Regions from separate parts of the Kocuria palustris genome, predicted to be linked through region 1. Evidence: predicted binding sites of a transcription regulator. Region 1 holds the regulator's gene; each other region holds the start of a gene.
The links. Region 1 encodes HrcA, which represses chaperone genes, less so after heat shock. Its sites were predicted from a motif close to TTNGCACTCGNNNNNNNCGAGTGCNAA; they were not measured.
Positions count from the first base shown of each region.

Region 2: a site for HrcA is predicted at 7,520-7,546, ahead of groES (co-chaperone GroES). Genes of this name have one in related genera too.
Region 3: a site for HrcA is predicted at 2,742-2,768, ahead of groL (chaperonin GroEL). Genes of this name have one in related genera too.

Region 1 is NZ_JAFBCR010000001.1:169,498-179,557, forward strand. Features, by position in the region: gene JOE55_RS00760 (protein phosphatase 2C domain-containing protein) at 1-581, shown strand, start outside; gene hemW (radical SAM family heme chaperone HemW) at 670-1,914, shown strand; gene JOE55_RS00770 (DUF4870 domain-containing protein) at 2,032-2,625, opposite strand; gene JOE55_RS00775 (DUF3097 domain-containing protein) at 2,773-3,639, opposite strand; gene hrcA (heat-inducible transcriptional repressor HrcA) at 3,836-4,849, shown strand; gene dnaJ (molecular chaperone DnaJ) at 4,950-6,104, shown strand; gene JOE55_RS00790 (16S rRNA (uracil(1498)-N(3))-methyltransferase) at 6,115-6,879, shown strand; gene JOE55_RS00795 (PhoH family protein) at 7,036-8,181, shown strand; gene ybeY (rRNA maturation RNase YbeY) at 8,178-8,684, shown strand; gene JOE55_RS00805 (GTPase Era) at 8,752-9,804, shown strand; gene JOE55_RS00810 (LCP family glycopolymer transferase) at 9,846-10,060, shown strand, end outside.
Region 2 is NZ_JAFBCR010000001.1:978,359-988,418, reverse strand. Features, by position in the region: gene JOE55_RS04260 (glutamate--cysteine ligase) at 1-322, opposite strand, end outside; gene JOE55_RS04255 (glycoside hydrolase family 3 N-terminal domain-containing protein) at 745-1,890, shown strand; gene JOE55_RS04250 (THUMP-like domain-containing protein) at 2,036-3,340, opposite strand; gene JOE55_RS04245 (iron ABC transporter ATP-binding protein) at 3,401-4,156, opposite strand; gene JOE55_RS04240 (iron chelate uptake ABC transporter family permease subunit) at 4,153-5,190, opposite strand; gene JOE55_RS04235 (ABC transporter permease) at 5,205-6,203, opposite strand; gene JOE55_RS04230 (siderophore ABC transporter substrate-binding protein) at 6,339-7,337, opposite strand; gene groES (co-chaperone GroES) at 7,742-8,038, shown strand; gene groL (chaperonin GroEL) at 8,201-9,808, shown strand; gene JOE55_RS04215 (acyltransferase family protein) at 10,027-10,060, shown strand, end outside.
Region 3 is NZ_JAFBCR010000001.1:2,185,845-2,195,904, forward strand. Features, by position in the region: gene JOE55_RS09685 (uracil-DNA glycosylase) at 1-238, opposite strand, end outside; gene JOE55_RS09690 (SDR family oxidoreductase) at 320-1,027, shown strand; gene JOE55_RS09695 (DUF3263 domain-containing protein) at 1,027-1,251, shown strand; gene JOE55_RS09700 (LytR C-terminal domain-containing protein) at 1,313-2,020, shown strand; gene JOE55_RS09705 (GNAT family N-acetyltransferase) at 2,017-2,688, shown strand; gene groL (chaperonin GroEL) at 2,931-4,559, shown strand; gene JOE55_RS09715 (ribonuclease HI) at 4,815-5,819, shown strand; gene JOE55_RS09720 (SulP family inorganic anion transporter) at 5,888-7,423, shown strand; gene JOE55_RS09725 (ATP-binding protein) at 7,547-9,658, opposite strand; gene JOE55_RS09730 (response regulator transcription factor) at 9,762-10,060, opposite strand, start outside.

The DNA of each region.
Region 1 (10,060 bases):
CCCAGCGCAGCATCGAGATCGGCTGGCCCGGGGCCGAGATCCCCACGGCCACGCTGTCGCTGATCCGGCGCACCGCCCAGGGCCTCGAATGCTTCGTGCTGGGGGACTCGCCGCTGTGGCTCGAGGACGGTGGGCAGATCCTGGAGGTCGTCGATCCGCAGTTCGCCGGCGGCGAGGCCCGAGTGCTGCGCCGCTGGCACGAGCTGCGAGCACAGGGCCGCAGCGCTGAGGCCGCCTACGCCGAGCTTCTCGAGGCGCAGATGCGGGACCGGCGCACACGCAGCACGGAGGACGGGCTGTGGATCCTCGGCGGCTCGCCGCAGGCCGCGCAGCATGCCCGCGTGGAGCTGATCCCCGGGGCCGAGCAGCGGCGCGTGTGTCTGCTCACCGACGGTCTGGAGCGCGTGGTCGATCCCTTCGCGATCACCGGTCGGCGCGGGCTCTTCGAGGCGCTGCACAGCGGTTCGGCCGGCTCCCTCGCTCAGAGCCTGCGTGGGCTCGAGCGAGCGGATCCCCGCCGCGTACGCGCGCCCCGGATGACCGTGCACGACGACATCACCGGCCTGGCGATCACGCTCTGACCTGCACGAGAGCTCCGTCCTGGAGTTCACGTCGAACGTGAAGCCCGTGCGAATAATCAAAACCTGAAGTAGAACTCGAAGGATAAAGATGCCCTCTCTGCCCGATGGCGAGACCCCTCCGGAGGACGGACTGCTCCCGGAGACCGCCGCTCACGGAAGCGACGAGCGGACCCTGGGCCTGTACGTGCACGTGCCGTTCTGCTCCGTGCGCTGCGGCTACTGCGACTTCAACACGTACACCGCCCTGGAGCTGGGCCCCGACGTCTCGCAGGCGGCCTACCACCTCGAGGCCGTGCGCGAGATCGAGTTCGCCCGCGAGGCGCTCGAGCGCTCCGGGGCGGCGCGCCGCGAACTGCACACCGTCTTCTTCGGCGGGGGCACGCCCACCCGGCTGGCGTCCTCGGCGCTCGTGGAGATCCTGGACAGCGCCCGCGGGAGCTTCGGTCTGCTGGAGGGCGCGGAGGTCACCACCGAGGCCAACCCCGACTCGGTGACCCGGGAGGACCTGCAGACGCTGGCCGACGGAGGATTCACCCGCGTGTCCTTCGGCGTCCAGTCCGCGGTGCCGCACGTCCTGCGCACCCTGGAGCGCACCCACGATCCCGCGAACGTGCCGAGGGTCGTGCAGTGGGCCAAGGAGGCCGGGCTGTCCGTGAGCACGGATCTGATCTACGGCACGCCGGGGGAGTCGCCCGAGGACTGGAGGGAGTCGCTGCGCCAGGCCATCTCCCTGGAGCCGGACCACCTCTCCGCCTACTCCCTGATCGTGGAGGACGGCACGCGCATGGCGGCGCAGATGCGCCGCGGCGACGTGGACCCGGTGGACCCGGACGACCAGGCGGAGAAGTACGGGATCGCCGAGCAGATGCTCTCCGAGGCAGGCTTCGAGTGGTACGAGATCTCCAACTGGTCCCGGGTCGCGGGCGGGCGCAGCGCGCTGGAGAACCGCTCGGCGCACAACCTCGCCTACTGGCACAACCAGGACTGGTGGGGCGTCGGCCCCGGCGCCCACAGCCACGTGGGCGGCGTGCGCTGGTGGAACCGCAAGCACCCCATGCCGTACGCGCAGACGGTGCGCAGGGGCCTCTCTCCCGCCGTGGGCCGCGAGCAGCTCGACGACGACACCCGGTACATGGAGCGCGTGATGCTCGAATCCCGCATCGCAGACGGCATGCCGCTGACGGCGCTGCGTCCGGAGGGGCGCGAGCAGATCGCGGGGCTGGTGGCCGAGGAGCTGATCGACGGCCGCAGCGCGCTGCAGGGCCGGCTCGTGCTCACGCTGCGCGGCCGCCTGCTCGGGGACGCCGTGGTGCGGCGGCTGCTCGTCGACTGAGCCGCAGGGCTCTCGGACCCGTCGGAACGGCCGGTCCACGGCCGGGCAGACCTGCGGATGACATGCAGAAGGCCCCGCCGAAGCGGGGCCCTCTGCGCGTGCCGTGCGGCGTCCGGGTCAGCTCTGCGCGCCGGGACCCGGCTCTGGGGCCTCAGCGGTGCGGCCGCTGGGGGTGACGACCTGGCCCTGGGCTGTGACCGGACCGGAGGTCTCGCGCTCCCGGCGGCGCTCCTGGCGTCGGCTGGCCAGGGCGTCGTAGAGGTACCAGTTGAGGCGGTAGCGGTACGGACGCCCGGAGTTGGCGGAGACGGCTGCGGCGACCGAGGAGATGGCGAGGATCAGCCAGGCTGCGGCGGCCAGGATGGCGAAGATCCAGCCGACCCACGGGATGAAGGCCAGCAGCGCGCCGGCGATCACCACGAGGGTGGGCAGCAGCGTGAAGTTGGCGGCCTCCAGGGACTCCTGCTCGGTGAAGCGGGCGCGGCCCCTGGCCCAGCGGTGGATGATCATGCTGGGCACACAGCCGACCACTCCGAGCATGTGCGTCAGCGTGGCCAGCTGCTGATCGTCCGAGACGGAGACCGGACCGGGCTGTGCGCTGAGCCCCTCGTACTCGTTCGGAGCGAGGGCCGCCTGGTCGTCGGAGCCGAGGTCGTCCGGCTCGGCACCGGAGTCGCTGAGACGCTGGGGGCTGCTGCTGGAGACGGCCACTGTCCACCTTCGAGGTCGTGTGACCGGCAGGGCCGGTCGTGCGGGCGCCGCAGGTCCCCTGGGGGTCGGGGAAGCGCTCGGGTCCTGCACAGTCTAGCCGCTGACGGCCTCCGAGGGCTTCGTGCGAGGCCCCGTGTGACGGGTTGCTCAGGCGCTGCCGGGGACCGTGACGAAGTCGATGAGCTCCTCGACGCGCCCGAGCAGCGCCGGCTCCAGATCGGCGTAGGTGTCCACGCGGGAGAGGATCGAGCTCCAGGCCCGTCCGATGTCCTCGGGGGTCTCGTGCGGCCAGCCCAGTCCGCGGCAGATCCCGGTCTTCCAATCGATCCCGCGCGGCACCTCGGGCCAGGCGCGGATGCCCATGGCGCTGGGCTTCACGGCCTGCCAGATGTCGATGTACGGGTGGCCCAGCACCGCCACGTTGCCGGGGGCGGACGGCACCCGCATGGCCTCCTCGGCGATCCGGGACTCCTTGGAGCCTGCGACCAGGTGATCGACCAGGATGCCCAGGCGCCGCGACGGCCCGGGGGAGAACTCCGCGACGGCCGCGGCCAGATCGTCCACGCCGTGCAGCGGCTCGACCACGATGCCCTCGACCGCCAGGTCGTGGCCCCAGACCTTCGCGACCAGCTCGGCGTCGTGCTTGCCCTCGACCCAGATGCGGGAGGCCTGGGCCGTGCGGGCGCGGAAGCCCTCCACCTCGACCGACCCGGAGCGGGTGCGCGCGGGAGCCTTGGGTGCGCTGCGGCGCTGAGGCTCGGCCGCGATCACGGGCTCGCCCTCGAAGAGGAAGCCGGGTCCCAGGGGGAAGCTGCGGATCCTGCCCCGACGGTCCTCGAGGCTGAGCACGCGCATGCCGCCGATCGTCTCCAGACGCACCACGGCCCCGACCCAGCCGGTCTCGAACTCCTCGAGGACCATGCCGCGGGCCACCGGCAGCTGACGCGGCTCGGGCGGGCGGTTCGAGGCGGACAGGTCGCTGAGGGAGCGCGGTCCCCAGGACGAAGGGGGCATGGAGGTCTCCAGATCGACGGACGTGGTGGTGCGGTGCGCCGGAGGGGGCGCCTCCGGGCGGATCAGCGGCGAGCGTACCAATGCCCCGGTGCGAGCGCGGAGGCGTGAGCCCGCCTACACTGGCTTAGCAGTGTGCGCCCCCGAGTGCCAGAATGGTCCTCCGAGCGAGCACGCACAGCGCAGGAAGGAGCGGAACATGGATCACCCCCGGCGGCTGCAGGTCCTGCAGGCCATCGTGGAGGACTATGTCCACTCCCGGGAGCCGGTGGGCTCCCAGGCCCTCGTCGAGCGCCACGCCCTCGGCGTGTCCTCGGCGACCGTGCGCAACGACATGGGCGTGCTGGAGGAGGAGGGCCTGATCATGGCCCCCCACACCTCCTCGGGTCGGATCCCCACGGCCAAGGGGTATCGCGAGTTCGTCGACCGGATCGCGGCGGTCCAGCCGCTGACCCCGGCCCGGCGCCGCGCGATCCAGACCCTGCTCGAGGGCGCCGACGGCATCGACGACGTCATGGAGCGCACGGTGCGCCTGCTCTCGCAGCTCACCCACCAGGTGGCGGTCGTGCAGTACCCGTCGGTGAGCTCGGCCGCGCTGCGGCACCTGGAGCTGGTGCGCATGGACGAGCACCAGGTCCTGCTGGTCGTGATCCCCACCGACGGCCGGGTCTCCCAGCGGATGCTGCGCATGCCCGAGCCGGTGGCCGAGTCCGTCGTCCTGGATGCCCGGGCGAGGCTGCTGGGCGCGGTCGTCGGGCATCCGCTGGCCGGAGCCGGTGCGGCCGTGATGGCCGCGGCCCAGCAGGCGCCCCCGGCCGAGCAGCCCCTGCTGGAGGCGGCGGCCGCGGCCGTGGCCGCCGTGCTGGACAGCGCGTCCGGGCAGCGCATGCTGCTGGCAGGCACCGCGAACCTGGCCCAGTCCACCGACGACTTCCGCCGCAGCATCGGCCCCGTGCTGGAGGCGCTCGAAGAGCAGGTCACCCTCCTGCAGCTGCTCTCGGAGATGGAGCAGGACGAGCGCGGGGTGGCCGTGCGCATCGGTGCGGAGGACTCGTCGGACCCGCTGGTCGAGACCGCTGTCGTCGCCACCGGATACGGTCCGCAGCGCAGGGCCAAGCTCGGCGTGCTGGGTCCCACCCGCATGGACTACCCGCAGACCATGGCGGCGGTGCGCGCCGTGGCCAGCTACCTCTCGCGCTCGCTGCCCAGCTGAGCCGCACCGAACAGACTCGCGCTCTCCTCGAGCCCGGCCATGCGCCCGGCGAGGGGCGCGCAGACCACGAATCCCAGAGATGACGAGGACGGAACGACCTGTGAGCGATCACTACGAGACCCTGGGCGTGTCCCGGGACGCCTCCGCCGAGGAGATCAAGCGCGCCTACCGCAAGAAGGCCCGTCAGCTGCACCCGGACGTCAACCCGTCGCCGGATGCCGCCGATGAGTTCAAGCGCGTCTCCCACGCCAACGACGTCCTCTCCGACCCGGAGAAGCGGCGCATCTACGACGCCACCGGCAATGAGAACGGCGAGTCCGGCTTCGGCGGAGGCGGCTTCGGCGGCGGCGGGTTCGGGGGCTTCGGCGACATCTTCGACGCCTTCTTCCAGGGCGGCGGAGCCCAGGGCCCCAAGTCCCGCACGCGCCAGGGCCAGGACGCCCTGATCACCGTGGACGTCTCCCTGCAGGAGGCCGTCTTCGGCACCCAGAAGCGGATCACGGTGGACACCGCGGTCGTGTGCCCCGAGTGCCAGGGCACCTGCTGCCAGCCGGGCACCCACCCCGAGCAGTGCACCGACTGCGGCGGCCAGGGCCAGGTCCGCCAGCCCATCCGCTCGCCCCTGGGCACCGTGATGACCGTGGCCGAGTGCCCCACCTGCCGCGGCTACGGCGATGTCATCAAGTCCCCGTGCCAGGAGTGCTACGGCCACGGGCGCGTGCGCGACAAGCGCCCGCTGAACGTCAAGATCCCCGCCGGCGTGCGCAGCGGAGTGCGCATCCGCCTGTCGGGGCAGGGCGAGGCCGGCGTGGCCGGCGGCCCCAGCGGCGACCTGTACGTGGAGACCAAGGTCACCCAGGACCCCACGTTCACCCGCGACGGCGACGACCTGCACGTCACCGTGCGGATCCCCATGACCTCGGCCGCGCTGGGCACCACCCTCAAGCTCGACACCTTCGACGGCCCCCAGGAGATCTCGATCCCCGCAGGCACCCAGTCGGGTCAGACCCGCCGGGTCGAGGGCCTGGGCTCCACCCGGCTGCGCAGCCAGAGCGGGGAGCGCGGCGATCTGGTGGTGCACCTGGAGGTCGAGACCCCCGAGGACCTCACCGGCGAGCAGCGCGAGCTGCTCACCCGGCTGGCCTCCCTGCGCGGCGAGGAGCAGCACACCGGAACCGCCGTGAGCCGCACGCAGGAGCGCGGGGGCGGCGGCGGGTTCTTCTCGCGGCTGCGCGACCGCTTCGCGGATCAGTGAGGCGCCGGACATGACCACGCTGCCCGTCTTCCTCGCCGAGACCGAGATGCTCGGCGCCGGCGCGGGGGAGCAGATCGTGTTCAGCGGCCCGGAGGCCCGCCACGCCGCCACCGTGCGGCGCCTGAGCACCGGCGAGCGGCTCGAGCTCGTCGACGGCCGCGGGCTGCGGGTCACCGGCAGCGTCGTGAGCGCCGCCGGCGACCGGATCGAGCTGCGCGTCGAGGACTCCGTGCAGGAGCCGGCGCGCAGCCCCGAGCTGATCCTCGTGCAGGCCCTGGCCAAGGGCGACCGTGATCTGCAGGCCGTCGAGTCCTGCACCGAGCTCGGCGTCGAGGCCGTGATCCCGTGGCAGGCCGAGCGCTCGATCGCCAAGCTGCGCCCCGAGCGCCAGGCCAAGCAGCTGGCCAAGTGGGAGTCCGCCCTGACTTCGGCGGCCAAGCAGTCCCGACGGGGTCGCTGGCCGCAGCTGCGCGAGCCGGTCACGAGCTCCTCGCTGGCCCGGCTCATCGAGGAGGCGCCGGGCACGCGCTGGCTGGTCCTGCACGAGAGCGCGCAGCAGCGTCTCACCGAGCTGCTTCCGGAGCTGGCGTCCCACGAGGACCTGGAGGGGATCGGGCTGATCGTGGGCCCGGAGGGCGGCGTCTCGGACACCGAGCTCGAGCGCTTCGTGCAGGCCGGGGCTCAGCCGATGCTGCTGGGCCCGGAGGTCCTGCGCTCCTCCACGGCAGGGGCCGCTGCCGTGGCCGTGCTGTCCTGCGCCCTCGGGCGCTGGTGAGCATCCACGGCGGCGCAGCCGCCCGCCGGCGCGTCGCACCGGCGGGATAGCATGGGCCCTCGAACCGCACCTCGGCCTGCACCAGCTGCAGCCTCCCGTGCGGAGCAGACCACGCGCAGCGCAACGGAAGGCGGCAGCGGCCACACGGCCCTCACCATGGATCACAGCACCCTCTCGGACACCGAAGCGGACCCGCAGCGTCCCGTCGGGGCACCCGCGCAGGACACGTCTCCGGAGCAGGAGCGCGTGCGGCGCACCGTCGTCTTCCACGACCGCGAGACCATGGTGCGCAGCATCGGCCAGGCCGATTCCGCGCTGACCCAGATCGAGCTGGCCCGTCCGGGCACCCATCTGCGCGCCCACGACCTCACCGTCTCGGTCGACGGCCGCGCGGAGGACGTCGCCGTCGTCGTCGCGCTGCTCGAGGAGATCCGAGCCCTGGCCTCCCAGGGGACGCTCGTCACCCCGCAGGTGATCGCGCAGCTGATGGGCATCCTGGGCAGGGATGCGGCGGCACGGCCCTCGAGCGCTCTGAACCAGGACATCCTCAGCTCGCGCGGGCGCACCATCCGCCCCAAGACGATCAACCAGAAGCTCTACGTGGACGCCATCGACGACCACACCGTGACCTTCGGCATCGGCCCGGCCGGCACGGGCAAGACGTACCTGGCCATGGCCAAGGCGGTGCAGGCGCTGCAGCGCAAGGAGGTCTCGCGGCTGATCCTCACGCGTCCCGCGGTCGAGGCCGGCGAGCGGCTGGGCTTCCTGCCCGGCTCCCTCAACGAGAAGATCGACCCCTACCTGCGGCCGCTCTTCGATGCCCTGCACGAGATGCTCGACCCGGACGCGATTCCCAAGCTCATGGAGGCCGGGACCATCGAGGTGGCCCCGCTGGCCTACATGCGCGGGCGCACGCTCAACGACTCCTTCATCATCCTCGACGAGGCCCAGAACACCACGCCCGAGCAGATGAAGATGTTCCTCACGCGCCTGGGCTTCGGCTCCAAGATCGTGGTCACCGGCGACATCACCCAGGTGGACCTGCCCGGCGGCACGTCCTCGGGCCTGCGCCAGGTCGAGCACATCCTCCACGGCGTCGAGGACATCGCCTTCCCGGAGCTGACCAGCGACGATGTCGTGCGCCACGAGCTGGTGGGGCGGATCGTCGATGCCTACGAGGTCTTCGGCGTGACCAACCGCCGGCGCCAGGAGCGCCGCGAGCGCAAGGACGCCCGTCGTGAGGCCGCAGCCCAGCGCGGGACGTCGCAGGACGCACAGGAGCAGCAGGGGGAGGGCGCATGAGCGTCGAGTTCGACATCCGCCCGCTGCCGGAGGACGCCACGGCCGCCGATCGCGCCAGCTGGGAGGCGTACGTCCCGGCGCGGCAGCGGGAGCTGGTCGAGCACTGCTTCCGCGAGCTGCACCTGTCGAAGTCCGTCGAGCTGTCGATCGCCGTGGTCGACGAGGATGAGATGTCCGAGCTGCACGTGCAGTGGATGGATCTTCCCGGGCCCACCGACGTCCTGTCCTTCCCCATGGACGAGCTGCGCGCCGGCACCGCCCAGGAGCCGACCGAGGGCGTGCTCGGGGACATCGTCCTGTGCCCGCCGGTGGCCGCCAGGCAGGCCGCCGAGGCCGGGCACAGCACCGAGGACGAGTTCGCCCTGCTGACCGTGCACGGCATCCTGCACCTGCTCGGCCACGACCATGCCGAGGACGACGAGCGCACGACCATGTTCGCCCTGCAGCGACAGCTGCTCAGCGGCTTCCTGGGCCGGCAGGCCCCCGCCGAGACCATCCGCTGAACCGCCGCCGAGCGCAACGCAGCGGCCATCCCGTCCTCACCACGACACCTGAGAGCAGCACCTGAAGATGAGCGAGACAACCCGGACCGGCGGCCCCGCGCAGTGGGATGACCCCGCACAGACGCGCGCGGGCTTCGCCGTCTTCGTGGGACGGCCCAACGTCGGCAAGTCCACGCTGACCAATGCGCTGGTCGGCGAGAAGATCGCGATCACGTCCAACCGCCCGCAGACCACGCGCCACACCATCCGCGGGATCGTGCACCGGGACAGCGGCCAGCTCGTGCTCGTCGACACGCCGGGGGTCCACCGCCCGCGCACGCTGCTGGGGGAGCGGCTCAACGAGCTCGTGAGCGAGACCCTCAGCGAGGTCGACGTCCTGGGCTTCTGCATCCCGGCGGACGAGAAGATCGGCCCCGGCGACCGCTTCATCGCCCAGCAGCTTGCCAGTGCTGGGCGCAAGCCGATCGTCGCGATCATCACCAAGGCGGACAAGGTCGATCGCGGGGAGCTCGCCGAGCGGCTCATGGCCGTGGAGGCCATGGGTCGCGAGGTGCTCACCGCGGAGCACGTGGAGTTCCAGCGCCGTCAGGGCATCAGGGCCAGGAAGCGCGGCCGCGACTACACGCCGACTCCGGTGCCCGAGGACATCGGATTCGCCGATGTCATCCCCGTCTCGGCGGTCGACAGCTTCCAGCTCGAGGAGCTGGCCGAGCTGCTGATCTCGCATATGCCGATCTCCCCGCCGCTGTACCCGGACGGCGACCTCACGGACGAGCCGGAGATGACGCTCGTGGCCGAGCTCGTGCGCGAGGCGGCCCTGGAAGGCGTGCGCGACGAGCTGCCGCACTCCCTGGCTGCCGTGTGCGACGACATGATCCCGCGCGAGGACCGGCCCGAGGACGATCCCATGCTGGACGTGCACGTCTCGCTGTATGTGGAGCGCCCGTCGCAGAAGGCCATCGTGATCGGCAAGCAAGGGGCCCGCCTCCGGGAGATCGGCGCCACGTCCCGTGCTTCGATCGAGCGGCTGCTCGGCACCCGGGTCTACCTCAGCCTGCACGTGAAGGTGGCCAAGGAATGGCAGCGCGACCCGCGGCAGATGTCACGGCTCGGCTTCTGAAGCCTCGAGGCCACCCCCCCAGATCGACCGGAACAGAGCACGTGAGCACACACCCCCGAGATGACGCAGCAGCCGACGAGCGCACCACCGAGCCGGAGCAGCTCGGTCGTCACTGGAGTGCCGCGTCCGCGCCGCCGGAGGGGCGGCGCTGGGGACTGATCATCGCGGCCATGCTTCTGGCCGTCGTGGTGGGCATCGGCGGGCTGAGCATCTTCAAGCTGCAGCAGAACCTGGTCACCAGCCCGCTGAACCTGGG
Region 2 (10,060 bases), 810 kb from region 1:
ACGGATGGGTGCCCGCGGGGTAGATCTCGATGCCCTGGGGGTCGGTCACCCGGCGGATCTCACCGAGCATCTGCTCGAGCTGACCCACCGCCTCCCCGACGCTGCGGCACACCCCGGTGACCATCTCCACGGTGTTGTTCAGGAACTCGCCGGTCAGCACGGGGTGATCGCCGTCCTCGGCGCGCTGCGGAACCTGGCTGTGCACGGCAGCGAGGATCTCCTCCGCCCGGGGCACGAGCGCGCCGGTCTGGGCGTCGACGAGCGCGACCTCCCATTCGATGCCCAGTGTCGACTGCGGCGATGAGCTGAATTCGATGTTCATGGCACCTCGCTGGCAGGACGTCCGGGGATCCGCTCGGCGGCATCCGAGCGGATCCCACTGTAGAACAGCGCACAGCCCTCGCGGTGCGGATCGCTACCCTGGACGGCATGCCGCGTCATGAACTTCCCCCCGTCGACCGTCGCACCCCCGCCCTGCCGGACTCCGTAGCTGTCCGTGCCCGCTTTCGCACCCGTCGCGCCGGGCTCGGCCTCGTCCTCGCCGGAGGGCTCGTGCTCAGCGCCTGCGGAAGCCAGCAGGCGCCGTCGGAAGGGACGACGCCCTCCGGGACCGCCTCGGACGGGGCGAGTGCCGCGAGCCCGTCGGAATCCTCCGCCCGCTCCGAGGCCGGCTCAGGCGAGCAGGCCGCCGGACTGCTGCCCGATGAGCGGACCCGTGCCGCGGCCGAGGAGGCAGTGTCCGAGATGACGCTCGAGGAGAAGGCCGGGCAGGTTCTCCTGGCCACCTGGAGCGGGGCGGACCCTGCCTCGGTCGATGCCCAGATCAGCCAGATCGGGGATCTGCACCTGGGCGGTGTGATCGTCATGGGGGCCAACGTCCCCACCGCCGACGGGCAGGGGATCACGGAGGAAGCCGGCGCGGGCGGCGGCGCCTCGGACGTCGACGTGGAGGCCATGCGCTCGCAGAACGAGCGGGTCGGTGCGGCCCTGAGCCCCCAGGAGCGCAACTGGTCCGGGATCATCGGCGTCGATCAGGAGGGCGGCTCCGTCGCCCGCCTGGCCGAGCCCCTGACCGTCTGGCCCTCCGCGCAGACCGTCGGCGCCGCGGACGATCCGGAGCTGACCCGCGAGGCGGCCGCCGGGATGGGTGCAGAGCTCGCCGGGCTCGGCTTCACCATGGACTTCGCCCCCGTGGCCGATGTGACCAGCCCCGACGACGCCGTCGTCCAGGACCGCGCCTACAGCGACGACCCCGAGATCGTCTCCGAGCAGACCGTGGCCGCCATGAGCGGACTCTCCGATGCGGGACTGATCTCCTCGCCCAAGCACTTCCCGGGCCACGGCTCCGTCAGCACCGACTCCCACGTGGGGCTGCCGGTCCAGCAGACCCCGGTCGAGACCCTGAAGGATGGGGACTGGGCACCGTTCCGTGCCGCGGTCGACGCCGGCGCCCCGACGATCATGATGGGGCACATCGCCGTGAGCGACTGGAACGCCCAGGTGCCCGCCACGCTGGAGCCGAAGGCCTACCAGGCGCTGCGGGAGGATCTCGGCTTCCAGGGGGCGGTCGTCACCGATGCCCTCGACATGGGGGCCCTGAAGGACGTCGTGGGACCGGGCCGACCCGTCGACTCGGGGGTCACCACCCCTGCCGGTGCGGCCCTGCAGGCCGGCGCGGATCTGCTGGTGATGCCCGAGGACGAGGCCGCGGCCCACGCGGACATCGTGCAGGCCGTGGAGTCCGGTGCCATCCCGCAGCAGCGCCTGGACGAGGCCGCCACCCGGGTGGTGGCCATGCAGATGAGCTATGACCAGGCCCAGGAGTCGGCCCCGGTCGAGCCCGCGGAGCCCGGGAGCCACCAGGAGCTGGCCGCGCGCTTCGGCGGCTGAGCCCGGCTGCCCGTCGCGGCGCTGAGGCCGCAGATCGGCAGCTGATCGACATCGACGACATGCGGAGCTGCGGCTTCGACGAATGGGAGCGCCGAGGCCGCAGATCCGCAGCCGATCAGCAGCGATGGGGTGCGGTGGTGCGGCATCAGCTCATCGGCTCGACGACCAGGACCGCACGGCGCTCGCCGGTGCGGCCCTGTTCGTCGCTGTCCCACAGCCGCGTGACGATCAGCGTGGCGCGATTCGGCCCGGACGGCTTGAGCTGCCGGCGCAGCTGCTCGGGCGTGACGTCGGTGCCGCGCTTCTTGATCTCCAGGGTGCCGATCCGGTTCTGCTTCACCCAGGACTTGAGCACCTTGACGGTGTGGGGCAGGACCTCGCGCACGCGGTAGGCCCGGGCGAACGGGGTCGACGGGTCCTGGACGTCGGAGGCCGTCAAGTAGGCGATGCGGGGATGAACCAGGCGTGCACCCAGACGATCGCCCAGGTCCTGCACCAGTCCGGCGCGGATCACGGCTCCGTCGGGCTCCCAGACGACGTCGCCGGCGGCGATCGGCGGGACGGCGTCGTCGCTGTCCTCGGAGACCGTCAGGGGTGCGTCGTCGGGGTCTGGGAACGGCTCCGAGGAGATCAGCTCGTGGTGGCCCTGCTCGCCCATGACCAGGGCGGCGCGGCGGATCCCGGGGCGGGCCAGTGCTCCGAACCACAGCACGACCTCGACGACGTCGCGGCGGTGGGAGATCCACTGCGCCTCGCACCCCTCCGGCACGGCCGCGTGCGGCAGGCCCGGGCCCATCTTCACGCCCACCGGCATCCCGGAATCGGCCAGCGCCTGGACGAAGGACAGGGGAGGGGAGAAGGCTTCCGGATCGAAGATCCGCCGGGAGGCTCCGGCGGTCTCGCGGCGGGCCGGATCGAGCCACAGCGCCTCGGGGCGTCCGCCGGGCAGCTCGTCGAGGTCGAGGCTCTGGACGTCGGCCTGGACCACGCGGGTCTCGGGGAACGGCGTGAGGTTCACCGTCGCCACGGCCGCGGTGGTCTCATCGAGCTCCACGGCGGTGACGTCGAGCCCGGCGGAGGCCAGGGTCATGGCGTCGGCGCCGATCCCGCAGCCCAGATCGGCCACGCGGCGCACGCCGGCCTGGACGTACCGGCTGGCGTGGACGGCGGAGACGCTCAGCCGGGTGGCCTGCTCGAGGCCGTCCTGGGTGAAGAGCATGTGCTGGGCGAACTCGCCGAACTTGGCGACTGCCGCGGTGCGCAGCCGCGACTGGGTCATGGCCGCGGAGATCAGCTCGGGGGCGAACCCCTCGGCCCGCAGCCGCGAGATCTGCTGCAGCGCCTGGTCCTCCCGGTAAGGACCCAGCCCGTCGAGCAGCCTCATGCCCTCGGGCGTGAGCAGCGCGGCCAGGGACTCGGCGGCGGTCTCGGGGGAGGGGGTCTCTTCCACGTCCTCGACCCTAGCCTCTGAGCGGACGGTGATCGACGGACCTGCGCGGCGACGCGAGGATCAGTAGCAGGAGGCGAGCCGGCCGTTGGGGCCGTCGATCACGGTGATGGGGGTGTCGAAGACCTCCGTGAGCACCTCGTCCGTCAGGATCTCCTCCGGGGTGCCGAAGCGGGCGATCTGCCCGTCCTTCACCGCGCAGATGTGATCGGCGTAGTGCCCGGCGAAGTTGATGTCGTGCAGCACGATGATGATCGTTCGGCCGAGCTCACGGCAGGCGGAGCGCAGGAACTGCATCATCTGCACCGAGTGCTTCATGTCGAGGTTGTTCAGCGGCTCGTCCAGCAGCACGTGATCCGTCTCCTGGGCCAGGACCATGGCCACGTAGGCGCGCTGGCGCTGGCCGCCCGAGAGCTCGTCCAGGTACCGGTTCTGCAGCTCGGTGAGGTGCAGGAAGTCCAGGTACTTCGAGATGATCCGCTCGTCCTCCACGTTCAGCCGTCCCCCGGAGTAGGGGAAGCGCCCGAAGCCCACGAGCTGGCGCACCGTCAGGCGGGTGACGTAGTGGTTCTCCTGCCGCAGGATCGACAGGATCTTGGCCAGGTCCTTGGACTTCGACTTGGCGACGTCCATCTCCGCCACCTTGATGACCCCCTCGTCGAGGGACAGCAGGCGTCCGATCATGGTCAGCAGCGTCGACTTGCCGGCGCCGTTGGGCCCCACCAGCGCGGTCATGCCGCCGGTGGGGATCTCGAGGTCGACCGGGCCGATGCGGACCTCATCGGTGTAGTGCTTGCGGACAGTGTTCAGGGTGATCACAGGCGTCCCTTTCGCAGGATGACGTACAGGAAGACGGAGCCGCCCACGAGCTCGATGATGATCCCCACGACGCCCTGGGCGTAGAAGACGTGGTGCATCAGGAAGTAGGCCCCGGAGAGCACCACGAAGCCGATGAGCATGGCGACCGGGAAGATCCGTCGGTGGTCGTAGGTGTCGGCGAACTGGTAGGCCAGCGTGGCCACCAGGAAGCCCAGGAAGGTCAGCGGGCCCACCAGGGCGGTCGAGACGGCCATGAGGATCGAGATCAGGAACAGGATCCGGATGGTCTCCCAGCGGTGGTTCAGCCCCAGGTTGTTCGAGACGTCGGCGCCCATGGCCACGACGTTCAGCCGCCGGGCCGACAGCCACAGCGCCAGCCCCGCGGCCAGGCACAGGGGGATCGCGATCGGCAGGAGGCTCGCATCCGCGTTGGACACGGAGCCGAAGAGCCGGGCGTTGAGGACGTCGAACTCGCTGGGGGTCAGCAGACGCTGCATGAAGGTCGACACCGAGCCCAGGCCGCCGCCGATGATGATGCCGACCAGCAGCATGACGTGCATGCTGCCTCGGCGCCCGGCGAGCAGCCAGGTGTACAGGGCGGTGGCCAGCAGGACCATCAGGCTCACCTGGACCACGAACTGGGTCATGCCGCTGAAGGCCACCAGACTGGCGGCTCCGGCGAAGTAGACCACGCCCGTCTGGATCGCCACGTACAGGGACTCGAAGCCCATGATCGACGGGGTGATGATCCTGTTGTTGGTGGCGGTCTGGAAGCTCACGGTGGCCATGGCCTGGCAGAACGCCACCACGCCCATCACGATCACATTGGTCAGCCGCAGCTCGACGATGCGCCAGAACCCCGGCGTGCCGAACGGCAGCGGGTTGTCCCAGGCCAGCAGACCGCCGGCGAAGAGCACGGACAGCGCGAGCAGCACCACGACCACGATGACGTAGCGCCGGCGGGCGGCGGGGGTCGCGAAGGCCCCGGCGCTCGAGCGCTGGGCCTTGGCGGTCGTGGGTCTGGCGAGTGTCATCCGGGGGTCCTCCATCAGGCGCTGCGGCGCTGGCGCAGCAGCAGGGCGACGAACACGACGGCTCCGACGATGCCGAGGATCACGGAGACGGGGATCTCGAACGGGGCGATCAGCGTGCGCCCCAGCAGATCGCACACGGTGACGATCGCGATGCCCAGCAGGCAGACCCAGGGCAGGTTGGAGCGCAGGTCGTCGCCGCGGATCATCGAGACGATGTTGGGCACGATCAGCCCCAGGAACGGCAGATTGCCGACCACGACGGTCACCACCCCGGTGGCGATCGCGATCAGGATCGTGCCGAAGAGGATGATCCGGCTGTAGTTCAGCCCGATGCTCGTGGCGATGTCCTCGCCCAGCCCGGCGGCCGTGAGCCTGTCGGCCACGATGAACACCACGACCACGACGGCCGCCACGATCCACAGGACCTCGTACTGCCCGCGCAGCACCGAGGTGAAGCTGCCGGCGAACCACACGCCGAGGTTCTGCAGCATGTCGGTCTGCAGCGCCAGGAAGGTCGAGACGGAGCCGACCACGGCGCCGAGCATGATGCCGACGATGGGCACGATCAGCGACGAGCGCAGGGACACCCGGCGCAGGAAGAGGAAGAAGACCATCGTGCCGACGAAGGCGAAGAGGATGGCGGTTCCCATGCGCGTCATGAGCGTGGAAGACGGGAAGACGATCATGGCGGTGAGCAGGCCCAGCCCCGCCCATTCGGTCGTGCCGGTGGTCGTGGGCTCCACGAAGCGGTTCTGCGTCAGCAGCTGCATGACCAGCCCGGACATGGACATGGCCGCCCCGGCCAGCACGAGGGCGATCGTGCGGGGAAGGCGGGTGATGCCGAGCATCTCAGCGCCGCCCTCCGAGCCGAGGTCGTAGACCCCCGTGAACAGGGACAGGACCAGCAGCCCTGCGACCGCTGCGGTCGCCAGCCACAGCTTCCAGTCGAGCAGGGCTGCGGCGAGCCCGGATCGTCGGGTGCTCGCCTCGGCGCCGGTGCGGGCTTCGGTCATCGGGGTCCCCTCAGCATGGTCGGGCGGTGCGGAGGCATGCGCCTCGTCCCGGGAGGCCGGGCACGAGGCGCATGCCTCAGCGGCGGCACCTGCATCGGGCCTCGACGCCGGTGCCGCCGCTGACAGATCAGCAGGTCAGCTGCTCTTGGACTCGAAGGCGTCGGCCAGGCCGTTGAAGATCTCGGTGTAGGTCTGGATGCCCTCGTTGGTGTAGGTGTCCGCCGGAGCGTAGTAGATGTCGCCCTCCTTCACGGCGGTCACGTCCTGCAGCGCCTCGGACTGCTCGATGACCTCGGCGGCGGGGGTGGCGCCCTCCTCCGAGCTCACGCCGGCGTCGCGGTCCAGGACCACGATCCAGTCCGGGTCGGAGTCGGCGATGGCCTCGACGGAGATGTCGTCGCCCTGGTGGTCGTCCGAGGCGCCTTCGACCTCGAGGGCCGGGGTGAAGCCGAACTCGTCGAACAGCGGTCCGAAGGTGCGTCCCACGCCCGGGGCGATGTAGCCGATCTCGCCGCCGGAGACGTTGACGGCCATGACGGTGTCGCCCTCCTGATAGGAGTCGGACACGCGCTGGGCGGCATCGTCCAGGCCGCCGTTGAGCGAGTCGGCCTCCGAGGTCTTGTCGAAGATCTCGCCGATGGCCGAGGTCTGGCGCTTGAGCTCCTCGAAGAAGTCCTCGCCCTCGCGGGGCTCGAACTCCACGATCGCGGCATCCGGGACGAGCTCGGCGATCTGATCGTGGTAGTCGCCGAAGCGCTGGCCGTTGACCACCAGGCTGGGCTCCACGCCGGCGATGGCCTCGAGGTCCGGCTCGCGGTGATTGCCGATGTCGACGACGTCATCGCCCTGCCAGCACTCGACCGTCTCCGGCAGCAGGGGCTTGGGCGCCGCGGCCAGCTCGACGTCCCACTCGCACAGGGTCTCGAACGTGCGGTTGTCGGTGGCGACCACGTTCTGCGGCGGCAGCGCGACGGTCTCGGTGCCGAAGTTGTCCTCGACCTCGATGCTGTCGGTCTCCCCGGAGCTGCTCTGGCTGTCCGAGTCGCCGGAGCCGCCGCAGGCGGTGAGTCCGAGGGCCAGGGCCAGGGGCAGGGCGGCCAGTGCGGCGCCGGAGCGGCGGCTGGGTGCAGGCATGGGAGCATCCTCTTGTCTGTCGACGACGTGGTGGCGGAGCAAGGTGAGCCTCACCTTGAGTAGGTCAGGATTACCTTACTGGTGACCTTAAAGGATTCTCCCAGCTGTTGCCAGGGCTTTCCTCGGAGTCTGCAGGCCGGCTGGGAGTCGTTCCGGGGCGTTCGTTCCTCCGCGGTGTGCAGCTGGCACTCGCCTTGACCGACTGCCAGCGCCGTCTCTAAGGTGGCTTTAGCACTCGCCCTCGGGGGGTGCTAAGGGATTCGGGCCGATCGGCACCGCGACGACGGTTGGCAGATCCTCTGGCGCACCAGCACCGGGGTCCTCGCAGCAGCGGGGAGCAGCACCTCGGCGGGGCGCCGTGACAGCTTCAGCAACACTTCGAATCCATGAGAGAAGGAGACATCGTGTCGATCTCCATCAAGCCGCTTGAAGACCGCATCGTCGTCCAGGTCGTCGAGGCCGAGCAGACCACCGCCTCCGGCCTGGTCATCCCGGACACCGCCAAGGAGAAGCCCCAGGAGGGCAAGGTCATGGCCGTGGGCCCGGGCCGCGTCGACGACTCCGGCAACCGCATCCCGGTCGACGTCAAGGAGGGCGATCTCGTGATCTTCTCCAAGTACGGCGGCACCGAGGTCAAGTACAACGGCGAGGAGTTCCTCGTCCTGCCGGCGCGCGACGTGCTGGCCGTCGTCGAGAAGTGAGCCTGACGACCCCCTGATCACCTCAGGCGGTCCGAGCAGAGGGCGCCCGCCGCGTGCCCCGCGGTTGCGCGGGTCCGCATGGCCGGCGCCCTCTCTCGTCGATCAAGACCCCAGTCATCCCGACGGGCCCGCGCCCGTCGATCCCGAAGGAGAATCCGGCCCATGGCCAAGCAGCTGCTCTTCCGCGAGGACGCACGCAATCAGTTGAAGGAGGGTGTCGACCGCCTGGCCGACACCGTCAAGGTCACCCTCGGCCCGCGCGGCCGCAACGTGGTCCTGGACAAGAAGTGGGGCGCCCCCGTCATCACCAATGACGGCGTGACGATCGCCCGAGAGGTTGAGCTGGACGACCCCTACCAGAACCTGGGCGCCCAGCTCGCCAAGGAGGTCGCGACCAAGACCAACGACGTCGCCGGCGACGGCACCACGACCGCCACCGTCCTGGCGCAGGCGCTCGTGGAGGAGGGCCTGCGCAACGTGGCCGCCGGCGCCGCCCCGGGCCAGATCAAGAAGGGCATCGAGGTCGCCGTCCAGGCGGTCGCCGATCGCCTGCTCGAGGACGCCCGCGAGGTCTCCGGCGACGAGGTCGCCAAGGTCGCTGCGATCTCCTCGCAGTCCGAGGAGATCGGCGAGCTGATCTCCCGGGCCTTCGAGGTCGTGGGCAAGGACGGCGTGATCACCATCGAGGACGGCTCCTCCACGGAGATCGAGCTCGAGGTCACCGAGGGCATGCAGTTCGACAAGGGATACCTGTCGCCGTCGTTCGTCAAGGACGCCGAGCGCCAGGAGGCCGTCATGTCCGACGGCCTGGTCCTGCTCTACCAGGGCAAGATCTCCTCGGCGCAGGAGCTCATGCCGGTGCTCGAGAAGGTCGTGCAGACCAAGAAGCCGCTGACGATCATCGCCGAGGACGTCGAGGGCGAAGCCCTGTCCACGCTGGTCGTCAACAAGCTGCGCGGCACCCTGGACGTCGTGGCCCTGAAGGCCCCGGGCTTCGGCGACCGCCGCAAGGCGATCATGGAGGACCTGGCGGTTCTCACCGGCGGCACCGTGGTGACCTCCGAGCTGGGCATCGCCCTGGACCAGGTCTCCCTGGAGCAGCTGGGCTCCGCCCGCACGGTCACCGTGACCAAGAACGAGACCACGATCATCGACGGCGGCGGCACCGCCGAGGCGATCTCCGAGCGTGTGGACTACATCCGCGGCCAGGTCGAGCGCACCGATTCCGAGTGGGACCGCGAGAAGCTGCAGGAGCGCCTGGCGCGCCTGGCCGGCGGCGTGTCCGTCATCAAGGTCGGCGCGGCCACCGAGGTCGAGGCCAAGGAGCGCAAGCACCGCATCGAGGACGCCGTCTCCTCGACCCGCGCGGCCCTCGAGCAGGGCATCGTGGGCGGCGGCGGCTCGGCGCTGGTCCACGCCTCCGCGGCGATCGACGACGTCAAGGCCCAGCTCGACGGCGACGCTGCCGTGGCCGCGGACATCGTGCGCCGCGCCCTGCGCCAGCCGCTGCGCTGGATCGCGCAGAACGCCGGCCAGGACGGCTGGGTCGTGGTCTCGCGCGTAGAGCAGATGGAGCTCGGGCACGGCTACGACGCCAAGGCCGATCAGTACACCGATCTGCTGGCGGCGGGCATCATCGATCCCGTCAAGGTGACCCGCTCTGCGCTGCAGAACGCGGCCTCGATCGCGGCCCTGGTGCTGACCACCGAGACCTTGGTCACCGACAAGCCCGCGGAGGACGATCAGGACGGCCACGGCCACCAGCACTGATCCGGAAGCTGCGGCGCTGACAGCGGCCGCAGCAGGCCGAGGACAGGCCCGGCTCCCGTCGCACTCGCGGCGGGAGCCGGGCCTTCTGCGCACCTCGGACGATGCCGCGGGCGGGCAGCCTGCGCTGGTAGGTTGACGCCCGTATTTCCCCCGGAGGCTGCGCAGGCATGCAGGCTTCCGCATGACCCGCTGCCGTGGCCGCAGCACGGAGGAGAAGCATGTCCGAGCAGCAGGAGACAGGCGGCACCGCGG
Region 3 (10,060 bases), 2.0 Mb from region 1:
CCGGGGTGGGGTACGGGTCCTGGCCCAGGACCAGCACGCGGACCTCGGCCATCGGCTCCTGGAAGGCCCGCAGGATCTCCGGGCCCGGCGGGAAGGTGCGCTGGCCCTGCGCATGCTCCTGGCGCAGGAAGTCGCCCATCCCGTGGATCGCGTCCTCCACGGGGCGCAGGGCCTCGGCCCAGTCCTCGGCCATGATCTCGGCGAGCTCGGGGCGGTCTGCGGAATCGGTGCTGGTCATGCGGACCACTCTAGGGACCGCCGCCCACGACGCCGGGGGGCGCCCCGCTGCGCTGTCGTGGCCGCGTTCTACAGTGGCGGCATGAGCGAGTCGAGCATGCCCACCGATCAGCGTCCCCTCGCCCTCGTCACCGGTGCCACCGGCGGCATCGGCCGGGCGGTCGTCGAGTCCCTGGCGGTCGATCACCGGGTCCTGGCCGTGGGCCGCGATGAGCACGCCCTGGCGCAGCTGCCGGAGGGGGCCGAGCCCGTGCGCGCCGAGCTCACGGACTTCCAGGCCCTGCCCGAGCTCGTGGACGGGCTCGAGCGGCTTGATGTCCTGGTCCACTGCGCCGCCCTGGGCCACCGGCTCTCGGTCGAGGACTCCCGCCCCCAGGACTGGCAGGCGCAGCTGGAGCTCAACGTCATGGTCCCCGCCGAGCTGACCCGGCTGGCCCTGCCCGCGCTGCGCCGCGCGCAGGGAACCGTGGTGCTCGTGAACTCCGGCGCCGGCTTCACCGCCAGCGGCGGCAACGCGGTCTACGCGGCCTCCAAGTTCGCGCTGAGGGCGCTGGCGGACTCGCTGCGCCAGGAGCTCGAACCGGACCTCGTGCGGGTGGCCTCGGTGCACCCCGGCCCCACGGACACCGAGATGCTGCGGGGGATCCACGACTCGATCGGGAAGCAGCACCGCCCGGAGGAGTACATCCTCCCCGAGTCGGTGGGCCGGGCCGTGCGTGCGGTCGTAGATGCCTCCCCGGATGTGCAGCTCACCTCGGTCTCGGTGCGCCCGCGCCAGGAGCAGCGCTGATGGGCGCGCAGGCGGGGGAGCTGGACGAGCAGCAGCGGGCGATCCTCGACCTGGAGAAGCGGCGCTTCAAGTACCAGGGGGCCAAGGAGCGGGCCATCGGCGCGCAGCTCGGGATGCCCGTGACGGAGTACTACCAGCGGCTCAACGCGCTGCTGGACACGGAGGCCGCCTGGGCGGCCGAGCCCGTCCTGGTGCGGCGGCTGCGCGAGCTGAGGGACTCGTGAGCGCGGTCCCGGCGGCTCGTCGCGGCGCATGAACGGGCTCCCGGATGGAAGGATGGCGCGCATGAGCGAACAGCCCCCGTGGTCCGATCCCGACCTGCATCCCCGCGACGTCTTCGACGACGTCCCGGAGGGCGGCCCTCGGCAGGGCGCGCACCGGCCCCGGGAGGCCGCAGCCCCCAAGACACCCGGGAGCCTGAAGGCCATGGTCATCGTGGGCTCCCTCGGCCTGCTGCTGGGCGCCTGCGCCTACGTCTTCTCGACCGTGAACCAGGACCGCGGCTCGAGCGCCGTCCAGGGCTCCGAGGACCAGGTCGCCGAGGATCCGAGCGGGTCGGCCGGGGCGGAGGACGGGGCGAGCGCCTCCGCCGCTCCCGAGGACGCCGAGCAGGTGGGCATCTTCAACGCCACCGACCTCGACGGCGTGGCCGGCGCTGCCAGTGAGGACCTCACGGCGCTGGACTGGGAGGTCATCGCCACCGGCAACTGGGGCATGCCCGTGGACGAGAGCGTGGTCTACTACGCGAGCGACGGCGTCACCGGGGACACCGAGGAGCAGGCCCGGCTCGTGGCCGATGCCCTGGGGATCGAGCAGGTCCAGGCCGACGACGCCATCGCCTATCCGCTGGTGGCAGTGATCGGAGACGACCTCGGCGAGGAGCTGGTGGGCGCAGGCCAGGAGCAGTCCTCCGCGCAGGGCGCCGCCGAGCTCCCGCAGGAAGGCGCCGGCGCCCAGGCGCTGGCGGCCGATCCGGCGGAGGCCCTCCGATGAGCGCGGCGGGGAACTCGCGCGCTGTCGAGCCGCTGGCCGTCGAGGGCCGGCGCGTGCGCCTGCGCGACTGGCGCGCCGATGACCTCCCCGTCTACGAGCGGTGGATCATGCCCCCGCCCGGCGGCGGCGAGCACGAGTGGCAGCGCACGGACGGGCCCTTCTACCCCAACTTCACCGCAGAATCGGCCCAGCGCTGGCTCGGGAAGCTGACGGAGCGGGTGCGCCAGGGCGACTGGCCCGCAGTGCGCGACACCGCGGTGATCGCCGAGCAGGGCACCGACCGGTTCCTGGGGCAGGTCTCCTGGTATCACGCGGAGGCCCCCACGGAGGATCCGGGTACGGGCACGCATCTGCTGCCGCTGCACTCGATCGGCGTGGCGATCTACCCGCCGGAGTACTGGTCCGGTGGGTACGGCTCGGAGGCCCTGCGCCTGTGGGTCGACCTGCTGTTCCGGACCAGCGGCGCCGACCGCGTCGACCTGGAGACCTGGAGCGGCAATCGCGGCATGTGCCGGGTGGCCCGGAAGCTCGGCTTCACCGAGGAGGCGCGGATCCGCAGGGCTCGTAAGGTGGCGGGGGAGCACTACGACCGGATGATCTACGGCATTCTGCGCGAGGAGTGGGAGCAGGTGCCGTGGCACGGGGCGTCCGCCCACGGTGAACCCTGAGCCGAACGCGCTCAGGGGTTTGCACTCGCAGGGGCCGAGTGCCAATAATGGACTTGGCACTCAGTCGAGCAGACTGCCAGCCGGCCCCGCTGCGGTCGGCGCAGCCGCTCGACCACGAAGTGGAAGCCACCGTCTCTCTGAGGGGCAGGCTCGGCGGGCAGATCCCGCAGGAGCCGGCGCCCCGTCCGTCGCGGGCAGCGGGTCGGTGGGAGTCAGACTGAACGTCCAGGAGGGACGAACACATGGCAAAGCTCATCGCATTCGACGAGGAGGCCCGCCGCGGTCTCGAGCGCGGCCTCAACACCCTGGCTGACGCCGTCAAGGTCACGCTCGGCCCGCGCGGCCGCAACGTCGTCCTGGAGAAGTCCTGGGGCGCTCCCACGATCACCAACGACGGCGTGTCCATCGCCAAGGAGATCGAGCTCGAGGACCCCTACGAGAAGATCGGCGCCGAGCTCGTCAAGGAGGTCGCCAAGAAGACCGATGACGTCGCCGGCGACGGCACCACCACCGCCACCGTGCTCGCCCAGGCGCTCGTGCGCGAGGGCCTGCGCAACGTGGCTGCCGGTGCTGACCCGCTCTCGCTCAAGCGCGGCATCGAGAAGGCCGTCGAGGCCGTCACCGCCGAGCTGCTCAGCTCCGCCAAGGAGATCGAGACCGAGGAGCAGATCGCGGCCACCGCGTCCATCTCGGCCGCGGATCCGGAGATCGGCCGCCTCATCGCCCAGGCCATGGAGAAGGTCGGCAAGGAGGGCGTGATCACGGTCGAGGAGTCCAACACCTTCGGGCTGGACCTCGAGCTGACCGAGGGCATGCGCTTCGACAAGGGCTACCTCTCCGGCTACTTCGTCACGGACGCCGACCGCCAGGAGGCCGTCCTCGAAGATCCCTACATCCTCATCGTCAACTCGAAGATCTCGGCCGTGAAGGATCTCGTCCCGGTCCTGGAGAAGGTCATCCAGTCGGGCAAGCCGCTGATGATCATCGCCGAGGACGTCGAGGGCGAGGCGCTGGCCATGCTGGTGCTGAACAAGATGCGCGGCTCCGTGAAGTCCGTGGCCGTCAAGGCTCCGGGCTTCGGCGACCGCCGCAAGGCCCAGCTGGCGGACATCGCCATCCTGACCGGCGGCCAGGTCATCACCGAGGAGGTCGGCCTCTCGCTCGAGACCGCCACCCTGGACCTGCTGGGCACCGCCCGCAAGGTCGTCGTGACCAAGGACGAGACCACCATCGTCGACGGCGCCGGCTCCGCCGAGGAGATCGAGGGCCGCGTGGCCCAGATCCGCGCCGAGATCGAGAACTCGGACTCGGACTACGACCGCGAGAAGCTGCAGGAGCGCCTGGCCAAGCTGGCCGGCGGCGTCGCCGTGCTGAAGGCCGGCGCGGCCACCGAGGTCGAGCTCAAGGAGCGCAAGCACCGCATCGAGGACGCTGTGCGCAACGCCAAGGCCGCTGTGGAGGAGGGCATCGTCGCCGGCGGCGGCGTCGCCCTGATCCAGGCCGGCGAGACCGCCTTCGGCCAGCTGCAGCTCAGCGGCGACGAGGCCACCGGCGCGAACATCGTGAAGGTCGCCATCGACGCTCCGCTCAAGCAGATCGCCTTCAACGCCGGGCTCGAGCCGGGCGTCGTGGCGGCCAAGGTGCGCGGCCTCGAGAAGGGCTGGGGCCTCAACGCGGCCACCGGCGAGTACGAGGACCTCTTGGCCGCGGGCATCAACGACCCGGTCAAGGTCACCCGCTCCGCCCTGCAGAACGCCGGCTCGATCGCCGGTCTGTTCCTCACCACCGAGGCCGTCGTGGCGGACAAGCCGGAGCCGGCCGGTGCCGGCGGCGGCGAGGACCCCATGGGCGGCATGGGCGGCATGATGTGATGACGCCTCGGCGTCATCGCTGAACGCGCCTGAGCGCAGCCCAGCGAGTCCGACGGGCCCCGTCTCCCACCTCGGGAGGCGGGGCCCGTCGTCATGTCCGGGGGTGGACCCGACGAGCGTCTGCGCTGCCGGCCGGTGCCGCAGGCGTCCCAGGGTGCGGTGCGACCGCCCTGCCGACGGGAGCCTGTCGGGGCAGCCCGAGCCGCGGCGCCGGACGGGGCCGTGCTGTCGGTGGGACGTGCCACAGTGTTCGGCATGACGATCATCGCTGCCGCCGACGGCTCCGCCCTGGGCAATCCCGGCCCGGCCGGCTGGGCCTGGTACATCGACGACTCCAACTGGCGCAGCGGGGGCTGGCCGCATGGCACGAACAACATGGGCGAGCTCCAGGCCGTGCTGGACCTGCTCGAGTCCACGCAGGAGCTCGGCGAGCCCCTGCGGGTGCTGTGCGACAGCCAGTACGTCATCAACTCGATCACCAAGTGGATGAAGGGCTGGAAGAAGAAGGGCTGGAAGAAGAGCGACGGCAAGCCGGTGCTCAACGTCGAGCTCATGAAGGCGCTGGACGCCGCCATGCAGGGCCGGGACGTGACTTTCGAATGGGTCAAGGGCCACGCGGGCCACGAGCTGAACGAGGCCGCCGATGCCCGGGCCAACGCCGCCGCCAAGGCCTTTCAGGCCGGCCGCGCGCCGGAGGAGGGGCCGGGGCTGGCGCTGGGCTCGGACGCGGCCGCGCCCTCAGCTGCTGCGGCGCCGGCAGGCCCTGCGGCTTCTGCCGAGCCCGCGGCCGCCACAGGCGCCGCAGCGGGGAACCAGGCCGGTCCCGCAGGCAGCGGCGCAGCCGATCCCCGTGCGGAGGCAGAGGAGCAGGTGGGGGACCCGGATCCCGATCTGCTCTCGAGCCTGGAGGATCAGTCGGAGGACCTGGCCGCCGCTCCGAGCCCCGCGCAGGAGGTCTTCGGCCTGGAGCGCGGACGCATCCGCGAGGGCCTGCCGTCCGCGACCCTCCACCCGGAGGCGGTGCTCATCGACTCGGACGGGCGCCCCGGCGATCCCGCGAGCGTCTCCCGGGGCGACGACTCCGCCGACCTGCATCTGGTGGACCTGCTGGCCCTGAGCGGGCGCGCTGTGCAGACCACGATCCATGTCCTGGGCTCCACGGGCTCGGCGGTGCACACCGCGCTGTGGACGCGCGAGGACTCCCGCAGCGAACTGGGACAATGGCTGCTGCGCCACCTCCAGGTGACGCTCGAGTCCTGAACAGCCCCGCGGCGCACCTGCCGGCGGCGGGGTCCCTGCCCTTCCCCGTCTCAGGAGCCCCCGTCCGCATGAGCTCACCGTCCGCCCAGGCCTCGCCCTCGCCGCTGCAGCGCCAGTCCGTGCTGTGGAGCCTGCGCTCGCCGCGAGCCCTGCGCACCGAGCTGCTGGCGGGACTCGTCGTGGGCCTGGCGCTGATCCCGGAGGCGATCGCCTTCTCCGTGATCGCCGGGGTCGATCCGCGGGTGGGGCTCTTCGCCTCCTTCACCATGGCGGTGACCATCTCGATCGTCGGCGGCCGACCCGCCATGATCTCGGCGGCCACCGGTGCCGTCGCCCTGGTCGTCGCGCCCCTGGTGGCCTCCCACGGGGTCGAGCACCTGATCGCATGCGTGATCCTCGCCGGGATCCTGCAGGTGCTCCTGGCGCTGGTCGGACTGCCCAAGCTCATGCGCTTCGTGCCGCGGCAGGTCATGGTGGGCTTCGTCAACGGGCTGGCGATCATCGTCTTCACGTCCCAGCTACCCGAGCTGCTCGGCGTGCCGTGGATGGTCTACCCGCTCGTGGCCCTGGGCCTGCTGATCACCTTCGGTCTGCCGCGGCTGAGCCGGGCGGTGCCGTCCCCGCTCGCGGCGGTCGTCGTGGTGACCCTCCTGGCGGTGCTGGCCTCGATCGCCGTGCCGACCGTGGGGGACAAGGGCGAGCTGCCGCGCGAGCTGCCGGTACTGGGACTGCCGGAGGTCCCCTGGACGTTCGAGACGCTGCAGGTGATCTTCCCGTACGCCCTGTCCATGGCGGTCGTGGGGCTGCTCGAGTCGCTGCTGACCGCCAAGCTAGTGGACGACATCACCGACACCCCGTCCTCCAAGACCCGCGAGACCTGGGGGCAGGGCGCTGCGAACATCGTGACGGGGCTCTTCGGCGGGATGGGGGGCTGCGCGGTGATCGGGCAGACCATGATGAACGTCAACGCCTCGGGCGCCCGCACGCGGATCTCCACGGCCTCGGCGGGCATCTTCCTGCTGGTGCTCGTGATCGCACTGGGAGACGTCGTGGCCGTGATCCCCATGGCCGCACTCGCCGCGGTGATGATCTACGTGGCGCTGACCTCGTTCGACTGGCACAGCATCCACCCGCGTACCCTTCGCACGCTGCCGCGCAGCGAGGTCGCGGTCATGGTCATCACGACCGTGGTCATCGTGGTCTCGCACAATCTTGCGATCGGCGTGGGCGCCGGAGTGCTGGCTGCCATGGTCCTGTTCAGCCGCCGCGTGGCCCACACCGTGCGCGTCCACCGCTTCCCGGGCCGGGTGGGCGAGGACCTCGTCACCACGGCCCCCAGCGAGGACATGGTCACCTACGTGGTGGACGGCGAGCTGTTCTTCGCCTCCTCGAACGACCTCTACACGCAGTTCGGCTACGCCCGGGACCCGCAGCACGTGCGCATCGACCTGAGCCGGGCGCACATCTGGGATGCCTCCACGGTCGCCGCGCTGGATTCGATCCGGGAGAAGTACGACCGCCACGGCGTGCAGGTGGAGATCGTGGGCCTGGATCGGCTCAGCTCCGGGCTGCACGACCGGCTGACCCGCCGTCCCCGCGGCTGAGCTGACGCCCCCGCGACCGAGCCGTCGTCTCTCTGCCCGGCCGGCGGCCGCGAGGACCTCTCGGGCCATGCTCGCCCTCGGAAGCGGTCTGCGCCGGTCGCTCTGCGAGCCGTGGACGGACCCTCAGCTGTGCGAGGAGCCGCCGCTGCGGTCGTCGCGCGGTGCCCCGGGATCTGGGCCGGACAGATCCGGCAGCTCGCCGGTCTCGTCGATGATGCTGGGATCGTCCTCGTCGATCTCGGGGATCGGAGGCAGGCCGTCGTCGCCGAACGGGGCGTCGTCTCGGGTCTCGCGTCCAGCAGTGCCTGCTTCGGCATCTGCGGCGCGGGCGGGCTGAGCCTGCTCGGCCGGCGACGCCCCCGCAGCCGTCGAGGCGCGAGCGGAATCTCCCGCCTCGAAGCCGTCGGCATCGGACGCGCCGGCACCGGTGGCCTCGGCTGCCGAACCGGGCTCGACCGGGGAGTCTCCGGCCGAGGGCACTGTCGTCTCGCCGCGGCGGGCGGCACGGCGCATCCGACGACCGCTCGAGGCCGAAGCGGGACCGGATTCCTCGGCGGCCTGGCGCTGCCGTTCGAGCTGCTCCTCGGTGGGTGCGCTGCGCCGCCTGGAGGGGGTCCACGCACCGCGCGAGAACCAGGTCCCCGACTCCCCGCGGGAGGCCCTGGAAGCCTCAGCGCCGCTGGAGCGCAGGGCCTGGTCCGCGGGGTCGTCGGCGTCGGCCGCGCGCTCGATCGCGGCCTCGGCGGACTCTCCGCCGGGCAGGGTGACCACGAATGTCGCGCCGCCGCCGGGGGTCTCCTCGAGGGTGACCACTCCGCCGTGCTGGCCCACCACCGAGGCCACGATCGACAGGCCCAGCCCGGTGCCGCCGGTCTCGCGGGTGCGGGAGGTGTCCGCGCGGTAGAAGCGCTCGAAGATCCGAGTGCGGTCGGGGCCCTTGATGCCGGGACCGTGGTCGCGGATCTTCAGCTGCGCCAGCCAGGTCGGCGCGGACTCGTCATCCGGGACGGCGGGCTGCTGCTCCTGCGGCACGGCGTCGAACGAGGGGTTCTCCACGATGATCTCGAGGTCTGTTCCCTGCGGCGTGTAGCGCACGGCGTTGGTCATCAGGTTGACCACGACCTGGCGCAGACGGGCGTCATCGCCGCGGGTCCACACCGGCGCGGCGGCGCTGTCGTCCGGGCCGAGCACCGTGATGCGGCGATCCGGCCAGGCCGCCGCGAAGTCGGCGGCGGCATCGTGGGCCAGGACCAGCAGGTCGACGTCGGTGATCTCGAGGGCTCGGCCGTTGTCCACCCGGGCCAGCGAGAGGAGGTCCTCGACCAGCTGGGTCATGCGCGTGGCCTCGGATTCGATGCGCCCCATGGCCTGAGAGACCTTCTCGTCATCGTCCAGGGCGCCGTGGCGGTAGAGCTCGGAGTATCCGCGGATCGACACGAGGGGAGTGCGCAGCTCGTGGGAGGCATCGGCCACGAACTGGCGCAGCCGGTTCTCGGAGTGGGTCCGGGCGTCGAAGGCGTCCTCGATCTGCCCGAGCATGCGGTTCAGCGACATCGACAGCTGACCGACCTCGGTCGCGGAGCTGTAGCCGGAGATGCGCTGGGACAGGTCGCCGGCGGCGATCGCGGCAGCGGTGGCCTCGACCCGCTTCAGCGGTGTGAACGCCCGCGTGATGAGGATCCAGCCGACCGTCAGGGCCACCAGGAGGGTGGCCACCCCGAAGCTCAGGGTCAGCAGCGTCACCGCCGAGATCATGCCGTTGGCCCAGCCCAGCGGCTCGGCCGTCACGACGGTGTAGTCCGAATCGGCCTGGGGGGCTGCCACCACGCGCCAGGAGCCGTCCTCGCCGTCGGCGGAGCGCACCGTCATCCCGGACTGCTCCGTCTGCAGGACGAGCTCGCGGGTGAAGCTGGAGAGGTCCGGCTCGCCCGGGTCGACCGGGCCGGGGGCGGTGGAGCCCACCTGGGCGACGATCTCGCCGTCGGAGTCGAGCAGGTAGCCCCGCTTGGACACGTTGACGGTGGGCGATCCGATCATGTCCGACATCAGCGCGGTCGACACGGTGCCCAGCGACTCGCGCAGCTCGTTGTCGATCGAGTTGACGAGCGAGTCGCGCACCACGGAGATCGACACGAAGCTCGTCAGCAGGATCGACGGCATCAGCAGCAGGCCGGTGAGGACCATCAGCTGGGTCCGCAGCGACGACGAGCGCCACCGCGCTGTGAGCTTCTCCACGGTTCAGACCTCCGTCGACGGCAGGCGGACGACGGTCATCTTGTCAGGACGACGGGCGGCGCCGCCGGAGGCGGACACCGCCCGGTGAGGGCTGCAGATGGGCTCAGCCGTTCTTGTGGGCCGTGCGCAGCAGGTATCCGACGCCGCGCTTGGTGTGGATCAGCGGGGGAAGATCCGGATCGTTGTCGATCTTGCGGCGCAGGTAGGAGATGTAGGACTCGACGATCGAGGCGTCTCCGTTGAAGTCGTACTCCCACACGTGATCCAGGATCTGGGCCTTGGACAGCACGCGGTTGGGATTGAGCATCAGATAGCGCAGCAGCTTGAACTCGGTGGGCGACAGATCGACCTCGCGCTCGCCGCGGAAGACCTCGTGGGCGTCGTCGTCGAGGACCAGGTCGT